One region of the Enterobacter sp. 4974935 genome, then DNA from elsewhere that is predicted to be linked to it. Evidence: predicted binding sites of a transcription regulator. Region 1 holds the regulator's gene; the other holds the start of a gene.
What was found. The regulator PurR, encoded in region 1, represses purine synthesis genes. The targets are predictions, from matches to a motif close to CANGCAAACGTTTGCNTG.
Positions count from the first base shown of each region.

Region 1 (3,336 bases):
GGTCTGTTATCAAAAAAATGCAGATCACCCGTGAGCAGTGCCAGCAGATCGCCAACGGCTGGCGCGGACATCTCGCTATCGCGGTGGATAACATCGTTAAGCCGGAGCGGACCCGGCAGATGATCGTCGATTTCTATCGTCATTTTTCCGACGTCGAACTGCGTGTGTCGCAGGAAGTGTTCAACGGCGTATGGGATGCGCTGGCGGACGGCAGGGCGGAGATGGCGATTGGTGCAACCCAGGCGATCCCGGTTGGCGGGCGCTACGCGTTTCGCGACATGGGCATGCTGAGCTGGACCTGCGTGGTCGCGCGCGATCACCCGCTGGCGGCGCTGGACGGGCCGCTGAGTGATGACACCTTACGCAACTGGCCCTCGCTGGTGCTGGAAGATACCTCCCGCTCGCTGCCCAAGCGCATTACCTGGCTGCTGGATAATCAGCGCCGCGTGGTTGCGCCGGACTGGGAGTCGTCAGCCACCTGTCTGAGCGCGGGGCTGTGCGTTGGCATGGTGCCGGTGCATTTTGCGCGCCCGCGCATCGACGCGGGAGAGTGGGTGGCTCTGACGCTGGAAAACCCTTTCCCGGATGCTGCATGCTGTCTGACGTGGCAGCAAAACGACGTCTCGCCCGCCATGGCCTGGCTGCTGGATTATCTGGGAGACAGCGAAACGCTGAACCGGGAGTGGTTGCGGGGACCAGCGTAGCTGGCCCCGTAAAGAGATTAACGTCGGTAGTCGCGGAACGGACCGTCGGCAACGGAACGGCGTTCAATCAGGCGCGGGTGGACCTCAATGGACTGGGACTGTTCTCGCTTGTTGACGATCCTGTCCATCAGCATATTGAAGGCCGTTTCACCCAGCGAATCTTTCGGCTGGTGAATGGTGGTCAGCGCCGGGGTAAAGAAACGGGCGTTGCGAACGTTATCATAGCCGATCACCGAGATGTCCTGCGGAACGCGAAGGCCGAGTTCATCCGCCGCGCAGAGCGCGCCCATTGCCATGATATCGCCGCCGCAGAATACAGCGGTAGGGCGATGCGGCTGGGAGACGATCTGCTGCATGGCGCGATAGCCCGACTCCGGCTCGAAATCGCCCTGGACAATCCAGTTTTCTGGCACGGTAATCAGCGCCTCTTCCATCGCTTTCATGAAACCGGCCAGACGGCCAGCACCGGTGTTACGCTCCAGCGGACCCGGGATCACGCCAATTTCACGATGCCCGCGTTCTACCAGATAACGCCCGGCCATGTAGCCGCCTTCAAAAGCGTTATCAATAACAGAGTCGGTGAAGTCTGCGCGCGCCTCGCCCCAGTCCATCACTACCATCGGAATGTGGCGATACTCTTCCAGCATGGAAAGGACCGACTCGGGGTATTCAGAACACATTACCAGCAGGCCGTCGACGCGCTTTTGCGCCATCATTGACAGGTAAGCGCGCTGTTTTTCAATGTTGTTCCACGCGTTGCCCAGAATCAGGGTATAGCCTTTCTGAAAGCAGTTTTTTTCAACGGCTTCGATGATTTCAGCAAAGTAGGCCGCTTCACTGCTGGTGGCCAGCAGGCCAATCGATTTGGTGTGATTAACCTTCAGGCTGCGGGCGACGGCACTTGGCGAGTAGTGCAGCTCTTTGATTGCCGCCCAGACGGCATTACGCGTCTCTTCAGCGACGAAACGCGTTTTGTTAATAACATGTGATACGGTTGTAGTGGAAACGTTTGCTCGTTTTGCTACGTCTTTAATTGTTGCCATTAAATGTCACTCCAGACCATATCCTAAGCTCCTGAAAAAATTGAAGGTAAACGTTTGCCTTCTCTCACCCTTATCACGCAAACATGAGTTGCGACACGCCGGGAAAACGACACAGGACGTCAGGAGGGGGTCAGTGGCCGGTACGCTAATAAATTTAGCGTGGAATTTTGTCCTATCTTGATGAAAAGGGGAAGAGGTAAAGTGGATATCCGCTTAAATCCTGGAAGATTTTTGACCTGAACTGTGTAAAAATGAGCAAGCTCACTTTTCGTAGGGTGAATAAAAGGAGAAAAATTGATGAGTACCGATCTGAAGTTTTCGCTGTTTACCACCATTGTTGTTCTTGCCCTGATTGTTGCGGGTGGTTTAACCGCTGCGCTGCACTGATTTAGGTGGAGGGAGAGTCTTCTCCCTCCCTTGCCGCTATTGTTACCTCTCCGGCAAAAATCTTTTGCCAAAATGTTAACTTCTCATTTTTTGTGATTGATGTCATGCTTTTGCCTTCTTAGTCTGTGCCGGGTAACGGCACGGTATCCGGAGTCTTTTCATGAAAATCAATTTTCCCCTGCTGGCCCTGGCGATTGGCGCCTTTGGGATTGGCACCACTGAATTCTCCCCGATGGGGTTATTGCCTGTTATCGCCCGGGGTGTGGACGTCTCTATCCCTGCGGCCGGTATGTTGATTAGCGCCTATGCGATCGGCGTGATGGTGGGCGCACCGCTGATGACGCTGCTGCTTTCGCACCGCGCGCGACGCAATGCGCTGATTTTCCTGATGGCAATTTTTACTCTCGGAAATGTGCTTTCCGCGATTTCGCCGGATTACACCACGCTGATGCTTTCCCGTATTCTGACCAGCCTGAACCACGGCGCTTTCTTCGGGCTGGGCTCGGTTGTTGCCGCAAGCGTAGTGCCAAAACATAAGCAGGCCAGCGCGGTAGCCACTATGTTTATGGGCCTCACTATCGCTAATATCGGCGGCGTTCCCGCTGCCACCTGGCTCGGAGAAGCCATCGGCTGGCGTATGTCTTTCCTCGCAACCGCCGGACTGGGCGTGGTCGCGATGGTCGCGCTGTTCTTCTCGCTGCCGAAAGGAAGTGCGGGAGAACGTCCGGAAGTACGTAAAGAGCTGGCGGTGCTGATGCGTCCTCAGGTGTTGTCCGCGCTGCTCACCACGGTGCTGGGGGCAGGGGCGATGTTTACGCTCTACACCTATATCTCCCCGGTGCTGCACGACATAACCCACGCAACGCCACTCTTTGTTACCGCGATGCTGGTGCTGATTGGTGTCGGGTTCTCGATTGGCAACTATCTCGGCGGGAAATTTGCAGATCGCTCCGTCAGCGGGACGCTGAAAGGTTTTTTAACGCTGCTGATTGTCATCATGGTGGCGATCCCGTGGCTGGCACGTAACGAAGTGGGTGCCGCGATTGCCATGGTGGTGTGGGGCGCCGCAACCTTTGCCGTGGTGCCGCCGTTGCAGATGCGCGTGATGCGCGTTGCGCATGAGGCGCCGGGGCTCTCATCATCCGTGAATATCGGTGCGTTTAACCTGGGAAATGCGCTGGGAGCCGCAGCGGGTGGGGCGG
Region 1 is NZ_JBZWGT010000003.1:2,400,003-2,403,338, reverse strand. It holds gene punR (DNA-binding transcriptional activator PunR) at 1-704, shown strand, start outside; gene purR (HTH-type transcriptional repressor PurR) at 722-1,747, opposite strand; gene cydH (cytochrome bd-I oxidase subunit CydH) at 2,045-2,134, shown strand; gene AC4OVS_RS12660 (MFS transporter) at 2,295-3,336, shown strand, end outside.

Region 2 (3,336 bases), 1.3 Mb from region 1:
CTTCAGCCGCATGACCCTGCGGGGGCAACTTCACGCCGTCCAGCCAGGCGGCACCGTCGCGCATCTCAAGACGGCCGTCAACAAACCAGCTTACCACCAGCGGATAAATGGCATGTTCCTGAGCCTGTACACGTTCGGTCACGTCGTCTTCGTTGTCACCGTCAAAGACCGGTACTTTTGCCTGCAAAATGACCGGACCGCCGTCCAGCTCGTCGGTAACGAAATGCACGGAGGTACCATGCTCCTCATCGCCGTTCTCCAGCACCTGACGATGGGTATGCAGGCCAGGATATTTCGGCAGAAGAGAAGGGTGGATATTCAGCAAACGTCCGTTGTAATGCGCGACGAAGGCCGGGCTCAGGATACGCATGTAGCCCGCCAGCACCACCACGTCAGGCGCGTAGGCGTCAATCTCCTGCACCAGCTCACGGTCAAAGGCTTCACGCCCGGCGAACTGGCTGGCTTCCAGCGCGTGCGCAGGAATGTTCGCTTCCCGCGCGCGCTCAAGGCCGAACGCATCGGCCTTGTTGCTGAATACTGCCCGAATGGTGCCATTGATTTTCTTCTGTTTGCAGGCGTCTATGATTGCCTGCAAATTGCTTCCGTTGCCGGAAATGAGCACCACGATGTTTTTCATTCAATGACCACACGCTGTTCGGAATCGGAAGCTTTAATCGTACCGATTTTCCACGCGTTTTCACCTTTTTCTGTCAGCAGCTTAACCGCTTTATCCGCTTCGCTGGCGGGCAGGGCGATAACCATGCCCACGCCGCAGTTAAAGGTGCGGTACATTTCATGCTCGCTCACGTTGCCTGCGGTTTGCAGCCAGTTGAAGACGGACGGCCACTGCCATGAGGAGGCGTCGATCACCGCCTGGGTATTGTCCGGCAGCACGCGCGGAATGTTTTCCCAGAAGCCGCCGCCGGTAAGGTGAGCGATGGCGTGCACGTCAACGTTCTCAATCAGCTCCAGCACGTTTTTCACGTAGATGCGGGTCGGGGCCAGCAGGTGATCGGCCAGCGGTTTGCCGTCCAGCTCGGTGGTCAGCGGGTCGCAACCGCTCACTTCGAGAATCTTACGCACCAGAGAGTAGCCGTTGGAGTGCGGACCGCTGGAGGCCAGCGCAACCAGCACATCGCCGTCAGCCACTTTGCTGCCGTCGATAATTTCTGATTTTTCTACCACGCCGACGCAGAAGCCTGCGACGTCATAATCTTCTCCGTGATACATGCCAGGCATTTCAGCGGTTTCACCGCCGACCAGCGCACAGCCGGATTGCAGACAGCCTTCGGCGATACCGTTAATGACGCTGGCTGCGGTATCCACATCCAGCTTGCCGGTCGCGTAGTAATCCAGGAAGAACAGCGGCTCAGCGCCCTGTACCACCAGGTCGTTGACGCACATCGCCACCAGATCAATACCAATCGTATCGTGACGGTTAAGATCCATCGCCAGGCGCAGTTTTGTACCGACACCATCCGTACCCGAGACCAGCACAGGTTCACGATATTTTTGCGGCAGCGCGCACAGTGCGCCGAATCCACCCAGGCCACCCATCACTTCCGGGCGGCGGGTTTTTTTCACCACACCTTTGATTCGGTCAACCAGCGCATTACCTGCGTCAATATCAACACCGGCATCTTTGTAGCTGAGAGAAGTTTTGTTGGTCACGGCTTAAATCCCCACGCGATTGCATAGCTAGTAAGAAAAATCGGCGCAATTCTAACAGTCCAGGCAAACGTTTGCGAGCCTATTCTCGGCGCGGGGATCTTTTTTTCTGTGCGGACTGTCCAGGGCAACAAACTTGACTCCGTTCACGAAAATGAAACCGGTTTCGGCGATCTGCTTGCAACGGATATCCCCTTTGCACATCATCAAAATGAAACCGGTTTCTGTAACTGTTTTTGCAGAAAATAACGCAGAATGAGGGAAAGCGAATGTCAGGATTTAAAGCAGGTTTTCTGTGGGGTGGGGCCGTTGCGGCGCACCAGCTTGAAGGCGGCTGGAAAGAGGGCGGCAAGGGCGTGAGCGTTGCCGATGTCATGACGGCAGGCGCCCACGGGGTACCGCGTGAAATCACCAACGGCGTGCTGGAGGGGAAAAATTACCCAAACCACGAAGCCATCGACTTTTACCACCGCTATAAAGAAGACATCAAACTCTTTGCCGAGATGGGGTTCAAATGCTTCCGCACCTCCATTGCCTGGACGCGTATCTTCCCGAAAGGCGACGAGCTGGAGCCGAACGAAGCGGGACTCAAATTCTATGACGATCTTTTCGACGAGTGCCTGAAGCACGGCATCGAGCCGGTGATCACGCTTTCCCACTTCGAGATGCCTTTCCACCTCGTAACGGAATACGGCGGCTGGCGTAACCGTAAGCTGATCGACTTCTTTGTCCGCTTCGCGAAGGTCGTTTTTGAGCGCTATCAGCATAAAGTGAAGTACTGGATGACCTTTAACGAGATCAATAACCAGGCCAACTTTCACGAAGACTTTGCGCCGTTTACCAACTCCGGGCTGAAATATGCCCCGGGAGAAGATCGCGAGCCGGTGATGTTCCAGGCGGCGCACTATGAGCTGGTGGCCAGCGCCCTGGCGGTGAAAGCGGGGCGCGAGATCAACCCGTCACTGCATATCGGCTGCATGATTGCCATGTGCCCCATCTATCCGCTGACCTGTGCCCCGGACGACATGATGATGGCGATGAACGCCATGCATCGCCGCTACTGGTTTGCCGACGTTCACGTGCGCGGCAAGTATCCGCAGCATCTGCTCAATTACTTTGAACGTCGCGGCTTCGCGCTGGATATCACCGAAGAAGATAAAGTGGCGCTGACGCAAGGCTGCGTGGATTACATCGGGTTCAGCTACTACATGTCGTTCGCCACCAAAGCGACGGCGGATAATCCGACGCTGGATTATGACGAGAGCAAGAGCCTGGTTTCTAACCCGTACGTGCAGAAATCGGACTGGGGCTGGCAGATCGATCCTGTCGGGCTGCGCTACTCTCTGAACTGGTTCTGGGATCACTATCAGCTGCCGCTGTTTATTGTGGAAAACGGCTTTGGCGCGATCGACGTGCAGGAGAGCGACGGCACGGTGAACGACCAGTACCGCATCGACTACCTTTCCGCCCACATCCGCGAGATGAAAAAAGCGGTGGTGGAAGACGGCGTGGATCTGATGGGCTATACCCCGTGGGGCTGTATCGACCTGGTCTCTGCCGGCACTGGCGAGATGAAGAAACGCTACGGCTTTATCTTTGTCGATAAAGATAACGAAGGTAACGGCACGCTGAACCGCAGCAAGAAGAAATCGTTCGACTGGTATAAGC
Region 2 is NZ_JBZWGT010000003.1:1,074,211-1,077,546, forward strand. It holds gene purN (phosphoribosylglycinamide formyltransferase) at 1-637, opposite strand, end outside; gene purM (phosphoribosylformylglycinamidine cyclo-ligase) at 634-1,671, opposite strand; gene AC4OVS_RS06355 (6-phospho-beta-glucosidase) at 1,938-3,336, shown strand, end outside.
Region 2: the regulator PurR is predicted to act here: its motif matches at 1,732-1,749, upstream of purM (phosphoribosylformylglycinamidine cyclo-ligase).